3 regions of the Noviherbaspirillum sp. ST9 genome follow, and region 2 is predicted to be linked to each of the others. Evidence: predicted binding sites of a transcription regulator. Region 2 holds the regulator's gene; each other region holds the start of a gene.
What was found. Region 2 encodes NrdR, which represses ribonucleotide reductase genes. Its sites were predicted from a motif close to CACNANATNTNGTG; they were not measured.
Positions count from the first base shown of each region.

Region 1: the regulator NrdR is predicted to act here: its motif matches at 2,560-2,573, upstream of ACNOHI_RS12385 (ribonucleoside triphosphate reductase).
Region 3: the regulator NrdR is predicted to act here: its motif matches at 3,236-3,249, upstream of ACNOHI_RS18305 (ribonucleoside-diphosphate reductase subunit alpha).

Region 1 is NZ_JBLWFR010000005.1:99,572-104,127, reverse strand. Features, by position in the region: gene ACNOHI_RS12395 (anaerobic ribonucleoside-triphosphate reductase activating protein) at 1-274, opposite strand, end outside; gene nrdD (anaerobic ribonucleoside-triphosphate reductase) at 297-491, opposite strand; gene ACNOHI_RS12385 (ribonucleoside triphosphate reductase) at 522-2,543, opposite strand; gene ACNOHI_RS12380 (universal stress protein) at 2,708-3,145, opposite strand; gene ACNOHI_RS12375 (MFS transporter) at 3,474-4,556, shown strand, end outside.
Region 2 is NZ_JBLWFR010000008.1:187,827-192,382, forward strand. Features, by position in the region: gene glyA (serine hydroxymethyltransferase) at 1-1,156, shown strand, start outside; gene nrdR (transcriptional regulator NrdR) at 1,296-1,766, shown strand; gene pilV (type IV pilus modification protein PilV) at 1,847-2,410, shown strand; gene ACNOHI_RS19475 (PilW family protein) at 2,426-3,367, shown strand; gene ACNOHI_RS19480 (pilus assembly PilX family protein) at 3,370-4,023, shown strand; gene ACNOHI_RS19485 (type IV pilin protein) at 4,052-4,462, shown strand; gene ACNOHI_RS19490 (GspH/FimT family pseudopilin) at 4,469-4,556, shown strand, end outside.
Region 3 is NZ_JBLWFR010000007.1:353,672-358,227, forward strand. Features, by position in the region: gene ACNOHI_RS18300 (ribonucleotide-diphosphate reductase subunit beta) at 1-1, opposite strand, end outside; gene ACNOHI_RS18305 (ribonucleoside-diphosphate reductase subunit alpha) at 96-3,005, opposite strand; gene ampD (1,6-anhydro-N-acetylmuramyl-L-alanine amidase AmpD) at 3,355-3,957, opposite strand; gene ACNOHI_RS18315 (sigma-54-dependent transcriptional regulator) at 3,954-4,556, opposite strand, start outside.

The DNA.
Region 1 (4,556 bases), on a different contig from region 2:
TCTCGAATCCCAGCTTGCGCGTATCCTTGATGGCGTTGCCGATCGCCGGGTCGAGCGTGGGCTCGCCGCCGCTGAAGACCACGGCGTCGATCAGTCCGACGCGCTTTTCGAGCAGGCCGAGCACCTTGCTCCACTGCAGCGGACTCTTCTGCAGGCGCATCTGCAGGTGCGGGTTGTGGCAATAGCCGCAAGACCACGGACAGCCCTGCACGAAGACGACCGCAGCCAGCTTGCCCGGGTAGTCCGTCGCGGTGAACGGCGTAACGCCGCCCACCTTCAGCGTGCGGGGACCGGGTTCAGCCGCCGAGATTCGCGCATTGCTCGTCAAAGTACTTGCGCTCATGGAATTCTCCCTTTTTTCCGATATTGAATGAGGACAAAGGCCGGTGATATCCCATCACCCGCGTCCAGATCTCGCAAGGCTGGCGTTCCGCGTCGGTCAGGATGATTTGACGGGTTTCAAGAGCCTTCTGATTGCTGAGATCGGTCATGTTTGTCTCCTTGATGGTTTCGCAGGTCATTTAGTTCGCCTCCAGTTCACGTGTCTTGCGCTCGATGATGTCCGCATCGCACTTCGGACAGAATTCATGGCTGCCGCTCAGGTAGCCGTGTTTCGGGCAGATCGAGAAGGTCGGCGAGACGGTGATGTAAGGCAGGCGGAAGCGGCTCAGGGCGCGCTTGACCAGCGTGCGGCAGGCGTTCGGGCTCGAGACCGGTTCGGTCATGTAGAGATGGAGCACGGTGCCGCCAGTGTATTTGCGTTGCAGTTCCTCCTGGCGTTCCAATGCCTCGAACGGGTCGTCGGTGAAGCCGACCGGCAGTTGCGAGGAGTTGGTGTAGTAGGGCATGTCGGTGGTGCCGGCCTGCAGGATGTCGGGATAGCGCTTGCGGTCTTCCTTGGCGAAGCGGTAGGTCGTGCCTTCCGCCGGCGTCGCTTCCAGGTTGTACATGTTGCCGGTCTGGTCCTGGAACTCGAGCATGCGCGCGCGGATGTGGTCGAGCAGGCGTACCGCGAGGCCCGCACCCCATTCGGTCGTGATGTCGTGCTCGTCGCTGGTGAAGTTGCGGATCATTTCATTGATGCCGTTCACGCCCAACGTCGAGAAGTGGTTGCGCAGGGTGCCGAGGTAGCGCTTGGTGTACGGGAACAGGCCGCTGTCCATGTGGCGCTGGATGACCTTGCGCTTGATTTCAAGGCTGGCCTTGCCGAGTTCGAGCAGTTCGTCGACGCGGGCGAACAGCGCTTCCTCGTCGCCGCGATACAGATGTCCGAGGCGCGCGCAGTTGATGGTCACCACGCCGAGCGAGCCGGTCTGTTCCGCCGATCCGAACAGGCCATTGCCGCGCTTGAGCAGTTCGCGCAGGTCGAGCTGCAGGCGGCAGCACATCGAACGGATCATGTTCGGCTTGAGTTCCGAATTCAGGAAGTTCTGGAAGTAGGGCAGGCCGTAGCGCGCCGTCATCTCGAACAGCAGCTCCGCATTCGGGCTGTTCCAGTCGAAGTCCTCGGTAATGTTGTAGGTCGGGATCGGGAACGTGAACACGCGGCCCTTGGCGTCGCCGGCCATCATCACTTCGATGTAGGCGCGGTTGATCATGTCCATCTCGGCCTGCAGCTCGCCGTAGGTGAAATCCATTTCCTTGCCGCCGATGACCGGCACCTGTTCGCGCAGGTCTTCCGGGCAGACCCAGTCGAAGGTGAGGTTGGTGAACGGCGTCTGCGTGCCCCAGCGCGAGGGAACGTTGAGGTTGTAGATCAGTTCCTGCATGTACTGGCGGACCTGCTCGTACGACAGCTTGTCCTTGCGCACGAAGGCGGCCATGTACGTGTCGAAGGAGCTGAACGCCTGCGCGCCCGCCCATTCATTCTGTAGCGTGCCGAGGAAGTTGACGATCTGGCCGACGGCGCTGGACATGTGCTTGGGCGGGCCGGATTCGACCTTGCCGGGCACGCCGTTCAGGCCTTCGTTGAGCAGGGTGCGCAGCGACCATCCGGCGCAATAGCCGGCCAGCATGTCGAGATCGTGGATATGGATGTCGGCCTGGCGGTGCGCTTCGCCGACTTCCGGCGGATACACATGGTTGAGCCAGTAGTTGGCGATGACCTTGCCGGACACGTTCAGGATCAGGCCGCCGAGCGAGTAGCCCTGGTTGGCGTTGGCGTTGACGCGCCAGTCGAGCTGCTGCAGGTATTCGTTGATCGAGGACTCGACGTCGACTAGCGTCTTGCGGTCGCTGCGCAGCTTCTTGTGCTGCTCGCGATAGACGACATACGCGCGCAAGGTCTTGCGGTAGCCAGCGTCGAAGAGGACGGATTCAACGACGTCCTGGATCTGCTCGATATGCGGGGCGGTATCGCTGTTGAGCTGGATGCGCTGCATGACGGCCTGCAGCGTCAAGGCCTCGGCTTCCTCGTGGCCGAATTCGCCGGTGGCCTGGCCGGCGCGCAGCAGCGCGGAGAGAATCTTGTTCGGGTCAAACGGCTTTACAGTGCCGTCGCGCTTGACGATATGCGTCAGGAAGGTAATGGCGCGAGGTGTCATTTAGTCTCCAGAAAAGCACAATATCTTGTGGTTCGAGAGATGGTAGAGACTAAATCTAGTGCGCTCAACGCGCGCGATGGCCTTTTTCCAAATTGCTTGATCTGGAATAACCCGGCGCATTCCCTTGCGCGTTGTCGTCGTGTCAAGTTCCGAGGGAGGGATGGTTAGCGGAAAACCAAGACCGGTATGGTCGAATTCGCCAGCACTTTCTGCGTTTCGCTGCCGACGAACAATGCGCTCAGGCCCTTGCGGCCATGCGATGCCATGAAGATCACGTCGCACTGGTGATCCTTGGCAGCCTTGATGATTTCCTCGTATGGATTGACTGAACGAGCGGTCACCGTTTCGCAGGGGACGTTGGCGGCTTGTGCGGCAGCCGCGATCTTGCCGACATTCGCTTCCGCGATGGCGCAGCGGTCCTGGAAGGCCTGTTTGGAGTCGGAGACGCTCATTCCGTCCGAGACATGGGAGTAGTCGCGCGGCTCGGAGACCGAAATGCCGATCACCTTGCTGCCGGCGCCTTTTGCAAACGTGATTGCCGCTTCAATCGCCTTGTCGGACAGCGGGGATCCATCGGTGGGAACAAGAATCGTTTTGAACATGGTGCATTCTCTGGATAAGGTAGGACACGCCTCGGGGACGCTGAAGCCATGCTAGGTTTCTAGGTAGAAATCGGCCTTGATCCTGGTCAAATTGGGCCGGGTTGGGGGGGCGGCCGGTGCCTCACGCAGGCGGGCGTTGTGTGATCGACTACCGCCGCCCGCCAGCATTTTCTACACCTTTCGACCTATCCCTCTCGTTCCAGCCTATTCCCTTCGACCGATCGGACTAAGCCAACTGCCTTCGCCGGATACCCCTCCGGCCAATAGTGCCTTGAAGTGCGCAGACGTAACCTTCTGACATCGCGTCAATCATCGAGGGAGGTGCGTCGTGGCCAATCAGGGTAATTCAAAAGGAAAGCAGATATCGGTGCTGGCGAGCAGTACGTTCGCCTTCACCATCTGCTTCGCGGTCTGGATGATGTTTGCCGTTCTTGGCATTCCCATCAAGGCAAAGCTGGGGCTGAATGAAACACAGTTCGGCCTGCTGGCGGCAACGCCCGTGCTCACCGGATCGCTGGTCCGCGTGCCGCTCGGGATCTGGACCGACAAGTTCGGCGGCCGCATCGTGCTGTTCATGCTGATGCTGTCCACGGTGATCCCGATCTACCTGATCGGCGAAGCCACCGAATACTGGCACTTCCTTGTCCTTGGCCTGTTCGTCGGCGTCGCCGGCGGCTCATTCTCGGTCGGTACGCCTTACGTCGCGCGCTGGTTCCAGCCGGAGCGTCGCGGCCTTGCCATGGGCATTTTCGGCGCGGGCAACTCCGGTTCGGCACTGACCAAGTTCGTTGCGCCGGCCATCATCGCCGCATTCGGCTGGCAGTTCCTGCCGAAAGTCTATGCGGCCGCCATGCTGACGACGGCGCTGGTCTTCTGGTTCTTCAGCTACACCGACAAGTCGCACACCATTCCGTCCAACGTCAGCTTTATCTCGCAGATGCGCATGCTCAAGGATCCGCGCGTCTGGCGCTATTGCCAGTACTACTCGGTCGTGTTCGGCGGCTACGTCGCGCTGGCGCTGTGGATGACCAAGTACTACGTGTCGGAATACGGCTTCGACATGAAGCTCGCCGCCTTGCTGGCCGCCTGCTTCTCGCTGCCGGGTGGCGTGCTGCGCGCGCTGGGCGGCTGGATCTCCGACAAGTACGGGGCCTACAAGGTGACCTGGTATGTGATGTGGGTGTGCTGGGTGGCGTTCTTCCTGCTGTCTTATCCGCAGACCAGCATGGTCGTCAAGACGGTCAACGGTCCGATGAGCATCGATATCGGCATCAATGCCTGGTTCTTCACCGCCCTGCTGTTCGTGGTCGGTGTTGCCACCGCCATCGGCAAGGCGTCCGTCTTCAAGTTCATCTCGGATGACTTCAGCCACAACATCGGCGCCGTGTCGGGCGTCGTCGGCCTGGCCGGC
Region 2 (4,556 bases):
CGAGCTGATCGCTTCCGAGAACTACACCTCGCCCGCCGTGATGGAAGCGCAGGGTTCCCAGCTCACCAACAAGTACGCCGAAGGCTATCCGGGCAAGCGTTACTACGGCGGCTGCGAGTACGTCGATATCGCCGAGTCCCTGGCCATCAGCCGCCTGAAGGAACTCTACGGCGCGGAAGCCGCCAACGTTCAGCCGAACTCCGGTTCCCAGGCTAACCAGGGCGTGTTCTTCGCCATGCTCAAGCCGGGCGACACCATCATGGGCATGTCCCTCGCCGAAGGCGGCCACTTGACCCACGGCATGGCGCTCAACATGTCGGGCAAGTGGTTCAACGTTGTTTCCTACGGCCTGAACGAGAAGGAAGAGATCGACTACGACGCGATGGAACGCCTCGCGCACGAAAAGAAGCCGAAGATGATCATCGCCGGCGCATCCGCTTATGCACTGCGCATCGACTTCGAGCGGTTCGCCAAGGTGGCCAAGGACGTCGGTGCCTACTTCATGGTCGACATGGCCCACTACGCGGGCCTGATCGCCGCTGGCGTCTATCCGAACCCGGTGCCGTTTGCCGACTTCGTTACTTCGACCACGCACAAGTCGCTGCGCGGCCCGCGCGGCGGCGTCATCCTGATGAAGGCCGAGCATGAAAAGGCCATCAACTCCGCGATCTTCCCGGGTATCCAGGGCGGTCCGCTGATGCACGTCATCGCAGGCAAGGCCGTGGCGTTCAAGGAGGCGCTGTCTCCTGAGTTCAAGGCTTACCAGCAGCAGGTCGTGAAGAATGCCGACGCGCTCGCGAAAACCCTGATTTCCCGCGGACTGCGCATCGTTTCCGGCCGCACCGAATCGCACGTGATGCTGGTCGACCTGCGCGCCAAGAAGATCACGGGCAAGGAAGCCGAAGCCATCCTCGGCTCCGCGCACATGACCTGCAACAAGAACGCCATTCCGAACGATCCGGAGAAGCCGTTCGTCACTTCCGGCATCCGCCTCGGCAGCCCGGCCATGACCACCCGCGGCTTCAAGGAAGCGGAAGCGATCAAGGTCGGCAACCTGATTGCGGACGTACTCGACAACCCGCACGACGCGGCGACGATTGAGCGCGTGAAAGCGGAAGTCAAGACGCTGACCGACGCTTTCCCGGTCTACGCTTAAGGCCTGAAAATAGCGCTACACTGATCGCCATCCCATAAGCATGGGATGGCGATATTTGCAAAAAGATAACAGAATTGCTTTATTGCTAACTTTATGCGTCCCTTAACGGGACGCTTTTAGATAGGGCTGCGGCACTGCCATGAAATGTCCCTTCTGTCACCACGAAGACACCCAGGTCATCGACACACGCGTGTCGGAGGAAGGGGACACCATTCGCCGCCGCCGGCGCTGCGCGCACTGCGACAAGCGCTTCACCACCTATGAACGCATCGAGCTCTCGATGCCCGTCATCGTCAAGAAAAACGGCAGCCGTGCCGATTTCGACCCCTCCAAACTGCGCGCCAGCCTCATGCTGGCATTGCGCAAGCGGCCCGTATCCGCCGAAGCTGTCGACAACGCCATCCATCGCATTGAAGAGAAGCTGCTCTCGACCGGTGCAAGGGAAGTGATTTCCGGCCATATCGGCGAGCTCGTCATGCGCGAGCTCAAGCGCCTCGACAAAATTGCATACATTCGCTTTGCCTCCGTCTACAAGAGCTTTGAAGACGTGGCGGAATTCCAGGACGCGATCGCCGAAGTCGGCCGCGAACGCAAAGCTCCCGCCAAGTAAGCCGGTTTTTCCCTGATCGTGATTTCGCACGTCTAAAATGTTGCATAAAAGACAATATAAGTAGGGTCGAGAGAATGAAAATGAAGTTGAAACGCCACGCGGGCTTCTCGATGACGGAAGTCCTGGTATCCATTCTTCTCCTGTCATCAGGTGTCGTCGGCGTGATGGGCCTTCAGCTGGCATCGACGCGGACCACGCAACAATCTTCCTACCAGACGATGGCATTACTGCTCGCCGCTGATATTGCAGATACGGTCGGCTCCATGATGTCTGACGAACGATATGCTCACGCTGTAGAACCCTTGTTCGACGTGGACTACACGTCGTCGCCTGGAACATCGCCCGCAACCGATGGCTCCTGTCATTTCTCCCGTTGCGGGACCAGCGAGTTCGCCGCTTTCGAAATCAACGAATGGAAAGCGAGCTTGGCCGCAAACTTTCCCACTGCGCGCCTGCGCATCTGCCGCGATGGCAATCCCTGGAATGAAGCCGCGCATGTATACACGTGGGACTGCAGCTCGGGCATCGCCGGCGCCCCGTTCGTCGTAAAGGTCGGATGGAAGGTGAAGAATCCGGACGGAAGTTATTCGGCGGATGGTGCCGGCTTCCCGCCGAGTGTTGTCATTCCGGTTGCATCGATTTAGCAGAGGGTGTCCCGCATGCAGCAAGTCATTCCCCTACGTGCCGGACGCAGGCGTGAATATGGTGTGACACTCGTCGAGCTAATGGTCTCAATGACCGTCGGTCTGTTCGTTGTCGCGATCGCCACCGTCGTACTGGTATCCGCGAAGTCAGGTTATGTTGCTCAGACCGAGAGTGCCCAGATTCTTGATACCGGCCGGCATGCAATCGACATCCTTTCCAGAACTGTCCGGCAGGCGTCCTATTTCAACTGGGATGGCACCGATTTCAGTGCATTGAAGGAAGGCGACGGGCCAGCAATCTTCGGAATGGATGCCAGGAGCCTGAAAAGCCGCTCCGAGGATATTTCCTCGCCGCTTGCCCGTTCAATCAATGGCAGCGATGTCCTCGCGGTTCGCATTGGCGGATCCGGCGAGGGGAGCAATGGCGACGATTCGGTGCTCAATTGTGCCGGCTTCGGTATCGGAACAGGCGATGCGCCGGAAAAGCATGAACGCGGGTGGAGCATCTTCTACGTCGCTGAAGACGTCAGCGGCGAACCGGAGTTGTACTGCAAGTACCCGGGCGAGGATGGCTGGGCGGCGCAGGCGATTGCGCGCGGCGTGGAGTCATTCCAGGTCCTGTACGGGCTCGACACCGATGGAGACGGCTATCCGAACTCGGTCGTGAACGCAACGGAGGTTGAGGCAATGGCGAAGCTTGCGTCCGACAAATTCGAACCATGGCGGAAGGTGGTCGAGGTGAAGGTCGCGGTCCTCGTTCGAGGCGCCGGTGCCATCCTTGCCGAAGGTGAGTCCCGGGATTATGACCTCTTCGGCGAGACTTATTCATCCGTCCACGCTGCGCGCGACAGGGGCGTGCGGATACAGGTTTCGGACTTGCCGAAGGCGGTCCGGAATCGCGCACGCAAGGTGTTTGCGACGACAGTCTGGTTGCGTAATCGACCGGCAGGCGGATGAACATGCGACCTGACTTCTCGCGCGTGCACGAGGAGGGCGCCGCGCTGATCGTTTGTCTGCTGATGATGGTCGTCATTCTCCTGCTCGGGACATCCGGGGCACAGATTGCCCTCCAGGAAGAGAAAGCTTCCCGTCACGAGCGCGACAGGCTTATGGCCTTCGTTGCGTCCGAAGCGGCGTTGAAGGATGCCGAACTCGATATCTCGAAGTCTTCCAGAGTCTTGCTGTACACGAAGGAGGCCAAGGATCTTGCAGCCGGTCGATGCGAATCCGGTGCTGCAAACCCCTTGCTTGGACTGTGTCAGCCCGCTGCGCCCGGCATGTTCCCCGCGTGGCAGAGGATTCACCACAATCCTGGAATGATTTCTGTCCCATTGGGTTATTTCACAGGGCGTAGCAGTGCGCTGGTCGACAGCGCCGCCCCGCCGCGCTACCTGATCGAAGTCTTGCCCGATCCTGCACCGCATCTGGAAAGTACGGACAGCATGGCCAGGACGAGCTTTCGAATCACCTCGATCGGATATGGAAGCAATGAACAAACGCAGGTCGTGCTCCAGTCCTATTTCCGGAGAGCGGCGGATGGGCGGTGGGGCAGGCTGGGTTGGCGTGAAATCCTGAACTGGGAGGAGCTTCGTGAGGCACTTGAACGGGAATAATTGGGCGAGGGGATTTTCGCTCCTCCAGGTGATCATTGCGCTCGCCGTCGTCGGGATACTTGCAGGGTTTGCGTTTCCCTCCTACACGGAGGCGTCACGCAAGGCCAAGCGTGCAGAGGGGCGCGCGGCACTATACCAATTGATGCTCCAGGAAGAGCGCTTCTATTCCCAGCGCAACAGCTATATCGCTTTTTCCGCGGGCTCCTCGGGAGAGGATGAAAAACAGTTCAAGTGGTACTCGGGAAATAGCCCTGAAAGCAGCGGCTATGAAATCAAGGCGGAGGCATGCTCCGGCGGCAAGATACAGGACTGCGTTCGCCTCGTCGCCATCCCAGGAACCGCCAACGTGAACGCGAACTTTGAGGATCCATTGTGCGGAAATCTCTCCTTTGCAAGTACCGGGGAAAAGGAAGCGAATATGCCGGAATGCTGGAGGTAAGCCGGAATGAAACGACGCTCGCCATTTCTTCTGCGCTCCAGCCGGGGATTTACGCTGATCGAACTTGCCGTCACGTTGTCCGTAGCAGCGATTC
Region 3 (4,556 bases), on a different contig from region 2:
TGGCTGTTCTTCCTTACAGAGGTATTGTAGTTGTCGTTGCGTGATGTTCAAGGAAACGGCGCGGCGAGGATGCCGCGCCGTTCACATGCAGCGTGTTACTGGCAGGCTTCGCACTCTTCGAATCCGGCGTCACCGGGGCGCAGCGTGCAGACCGGGCCGGCCACTTCGGTCGGGATCGACATGCCGGCAGCGGCAGCATCGGCCGTTGCGCTGCCCATGTTGGCGGACACCGCGTTGAGCGCGCCGGCCTTGGAGGTCGACTTCTCGGCATGGGTGGCGCCGATCGTGCGCAGGTAGTAAGTGGTCTTCAGGCCGCGCAGCCAGGCGAGCTTGTAGGTCTCGTCGAGCTTCTTGCCGGAAGCGCCCGCCATATAAATATTGAGCGATTGCGCCTGGTCAATCCACTTCTGGCGGCGCGAGGCGGCTTCGACCAGCCACTTCGGATCGACTTCGAACGCGGTGGCGTAGATATCGCGCAGGTCTTGCGGGATGCGGTCGATCTTGGCCAGGCTGCCGTCGAAGTACTTCAGATCGGCAACCATCACTTCGTCCCACAAGCCGCGCGCCTTGAGGTCGCGCACCAGGTTCTCGTTGATCTCGGTAAATTCGCCCGACAGGTTCGACTTCACATACAGGTTCTGATAGGTCGGCTCGATGCAGGCGGAGACGTCGATGATGTTGGAGATCGTCGCCGTCGGCGCGATCGCCACGCAGTTCGAGTTGCGCATGCCGTGGGTCTTGATGCGGTCGCGCAGCGCGGTCCAGTCCATCGATTCGGAGGTGTCGACTTCCAGGTAACCGCCGCGTTCTTCGGCCAGCAGCTTGAGGGAATCCTGCGGGAGGATGCCGCGATCCCACAGCGAACCGCGGTAGGAGCTGTAGCGGCCGCGCTCTTCCGCCAGTTCGGTCGATGCCCAGTAGGCGTAATAGCAGACGGCTTCCATCGAACGGTCGGCGAACTCGACGGCTTCCATCGACGCGTACGGTACGCGCATCATGTGCAGGCAGTCCTGGAATCCCATGATGCCCATGCCGACCGGACGGTGGCGCAGGTTGGAGTCGCGCGCTTTCTTGACGGCGTAATAGTTAATATCAATCACGTTGTCCAACATGCGCATCGCGGTGCGGATGGTTTTTTGCAGCTTGGCGTGGTCGAGCTTGCCGTCCTTCATGTGGGCAGGCAGGTTGACGGAGCCGAGGTTGCAGACCGCGATTTCGGAATCGTTGGTGTTCAGCGTGATCTCGGTGCACAGGTTGGAACTGTGGACGACGCCGACATGCTGCTGCGGGGAACGGATGTTGCACGGATCCTTGAAGGTGATCCACGGATGGCCGGTCTCGAACAGCATGGACAGCATCTTGCGCCACAGGTCCATGGCCTGGATCTTCTTGAACAGCTTCAGCTCGCCGCGGGCCGCCTTGGCTTCGTAGCCCAGGTAGGCTTCCTCGAAGGCGCGGCCGAACTTGTCGTGCAGGTCCGGGACGTCGGACGGCGAGAACAGGGTCCACTCGCCCTTTTCCATCACGCGCTTCATGAACAGGTCGGGAATCCAGTTCGCGGTGTTCATGTCATGGGTACGGCGGCGGTCGTCGCCGGTGTTCTTGCGCAGGTCGAGGAATTCCTCGATGTCCATGTGCCAGGTTTCCAGGTAGGCACAGACGGCGCCCTTGCGCTTGCCGCCCTGGTTCACCGCGACTGCGGTGTCGTTCACCACTTTCAGGAACGGGACCACGCCCTGGGACTTGCCGTTGGTGCCTTTAATATGGGCACCGAGTGCGCGCACCGGGGTCCAGTCGTTGCCGAGGCCGCCGGCGAACTTGGCCAGCAAGGCGTTCTCTTTAATAGCCTCATAGATGCCATCCAGGTCGTCCGACACGGTGGTCAGGTAACAGGAGGACAGCTGCGAACGCTGGGTGCCGGAGTTGAACAGCGTCGGCGTCGAGCTCATGAAATCGAAGGACGACAGCAGGTTGTAGAACTCGATGGCGCGTGCTTCGCGGTCGATTTCGTTGAGCGCCAGGCCCATGGCGACGCGCATGTAGAACGCCTGCGGCATCTCGATGCGGGTGCCCTGGATGTGCAGGAAGTAGCGGTCGTACAGGGTCTGCAGGCCGAGGTAGCCGAACTGCAGGTCGCGTTCCGGCTGGATGGCGTCGGCCAGTTTCTTCAGGTCGAACTGGGACAGTTTGTCGTCGAGCAGGTCGGCGGCGATGCCCTTCTTGATGAATTTCGGGAAGTAATCAATATAGTGTTGCTGCGCGTCGGCCTGCGCAACTTCCTGGCCGAAGACTTCCTTGCGGATGGTGTGCATCAGGAGGCGTGCGGTGACCTTGCTGTAGGCCGGGTCCTTTTCCATCAGCGCGCGCGCAGCCAGGATGGCGGACTTGTGCAGCTCTTCGACGGGCACGCCGTCGTACAGGTTCTTGACGGTCTCGGCCAGGATCGCTTCGGCGTCGACGTGTTTTTCGAGGCCGACGCAGGCGGAGGTGATCAGGCTGCGGACCTGGTTCAGGTCGAGCGGACGGCTCTGGCCGTTTTCGGTGACGTGCAGTTGCGGCGCATCGACGGCCTTGACGGATTGCTGTTGCGCACGTTCTTCCATGCGTTTGGCGCGATAGAGCACGTAGGCGCGGGCGACGTCGTGTTCGCCGGAACGCATCAGGGCCAGTTCGACCTGGTCCTGGACGTCTTCAATATGGAAGGTGCCGCCGGCGGGCTGACGGCGCACCAGCGCGGCGACCACGCCGGAGGTAAGCTGCTCGACCAGCTCGCGCACTCGCGCGGAGGCGGCACCCTGGCCGCCGTTCACTGCGAGGAATGCCTTGGTCATGGCGATCGAGATCTTCGACGGCTCGAAGCCGACGACCGCGCCATTGCGGCGGATGATCTTGTAGTCGCCGAGGCTGACCGAAAGGGTTGCCAGAGCTTCGGTCGTCGCTGCTTGCGGCGTGACCAGACCGAACTCGGTGGGGGACTTCATGGAAATTTCCTGGGACGTGTGCATCTAGCCTCCTTCGACTATAGGTGCCCGCAGCCATGCAGCTGCTTATTTATGGTTATTAATTAGAACGCCGGGTCATGCCGGGGTTCACGTACTGCAGATGGCGCTTGCGCGATGTCGAAGACAGGCATCGCTATGCGCATCCGGGGGCGGAGCTGTTCAGGACTCGCCCGCCAACACACTTTGCACTGAGGTACAAGCTGAACAGCCCATTCAATGGGAAATCGCAACACCACTATATCTAGTGGTATGCGTTGCGACTGAGACTAATTCTAGTGTCAGGTCTGGGAGAGCGCAATATCTTTTTTACTTGATCTGCAATAATTTTGACGCCGGCGGCCCGTTGACTTTTTTAATCTGCCATGAACGGGAATCGCGGAAGTGGTGCGCTCTGCGCACCCTGCCCTTTGTGAATCAAGGACTTGCGGAAATGCGGCCAATCGAAGAAGGGACCGGGATCGGTCTTGCGGCCGGGGGCGATGTGTTCGTGTCCTGCAACATCGGCAAGCGGGTAGCGCGCGCACAGCGCGAGGGTGAGTGAAGCCAGCGATTCGTACTGGCGTGGGTCGAAGTCCTCGAAGTCGGTGCCTTCAAGTTCGATCCCGATGGAGAAGTCGTTACAGCGTTCGCGCCCGCAGAATGTCGATGCACCCGCATGCCATGCCCGGTCATTGGCCGACACGAACTGGATCACCGCGCCGTCGCGGCGGATGAGGAAGTGCGCCGACACGCGCAGCGCGCGCAACTGGTCGAAGTACGGATGCGCATCGCAGTCCAGCCGGTTGAGGAACAGGTCCTCTATATAAGAACCGCCGAACTCGCCGGGAGGCAGGCTGATGTTGTGGATCACCAGCAGGCTGACCGCGGCGCCTTCGGCGCGCACATCGAAATTCGGCGATGGCGAACGCGTCACATCGGCCGCCCAGCCATCCTCTCCCAGTTGGAATTGCATCATGTGTCCGGTTCATGGATGTCCAGGCGCTGCATCCGGTAGCGCAGCTGGCGGAAGCTGATGCCCAGCAGCTCGGCCGCCTGGGTGCGGTTGAAGTGGGTTTTCGCAAGCGCGCGGCGGATGATCTCGCGTTCGACGTCGTCGAGGTAGTCCGGCAGCGAGTGCGGCAGTTCGCCCTCTGGAATGACCGGTGCAAGCACTTGCGGGCGATGGGGTGTAGCGGGGACCGGCTCCGGTGGCGGCACCGGAAGACTTTCCTCCTGCACTGGTTGCGGCGCGGCCGGAGCCGCGGTTTCCACTGGTGCAGGGCAGGATTTCAACGCCAGGTCCGCCACTTCGATGACGCCGTCATTGGCGAAGGCCAGTGCGCGCTCGAGGATGTTTTCCAGCTCCCGGACATTGCCGGGGAAGGCATAGGACTTCAGTGCATCGAGCGCCTCGGGCGACAAGACAGCCTTTCCTCCCGCGGGTGCGAGACGCTCGAGAAGCACGTCGGCCAGCAGGCCGATATCGTCGAGGCGCTCGCGCAGCGGCGGCAGGCGCAGCTCGATCACGTTCAGCCGATAGTAGAGGTCCTGGCGGAAACGACCCTTTTCGACACA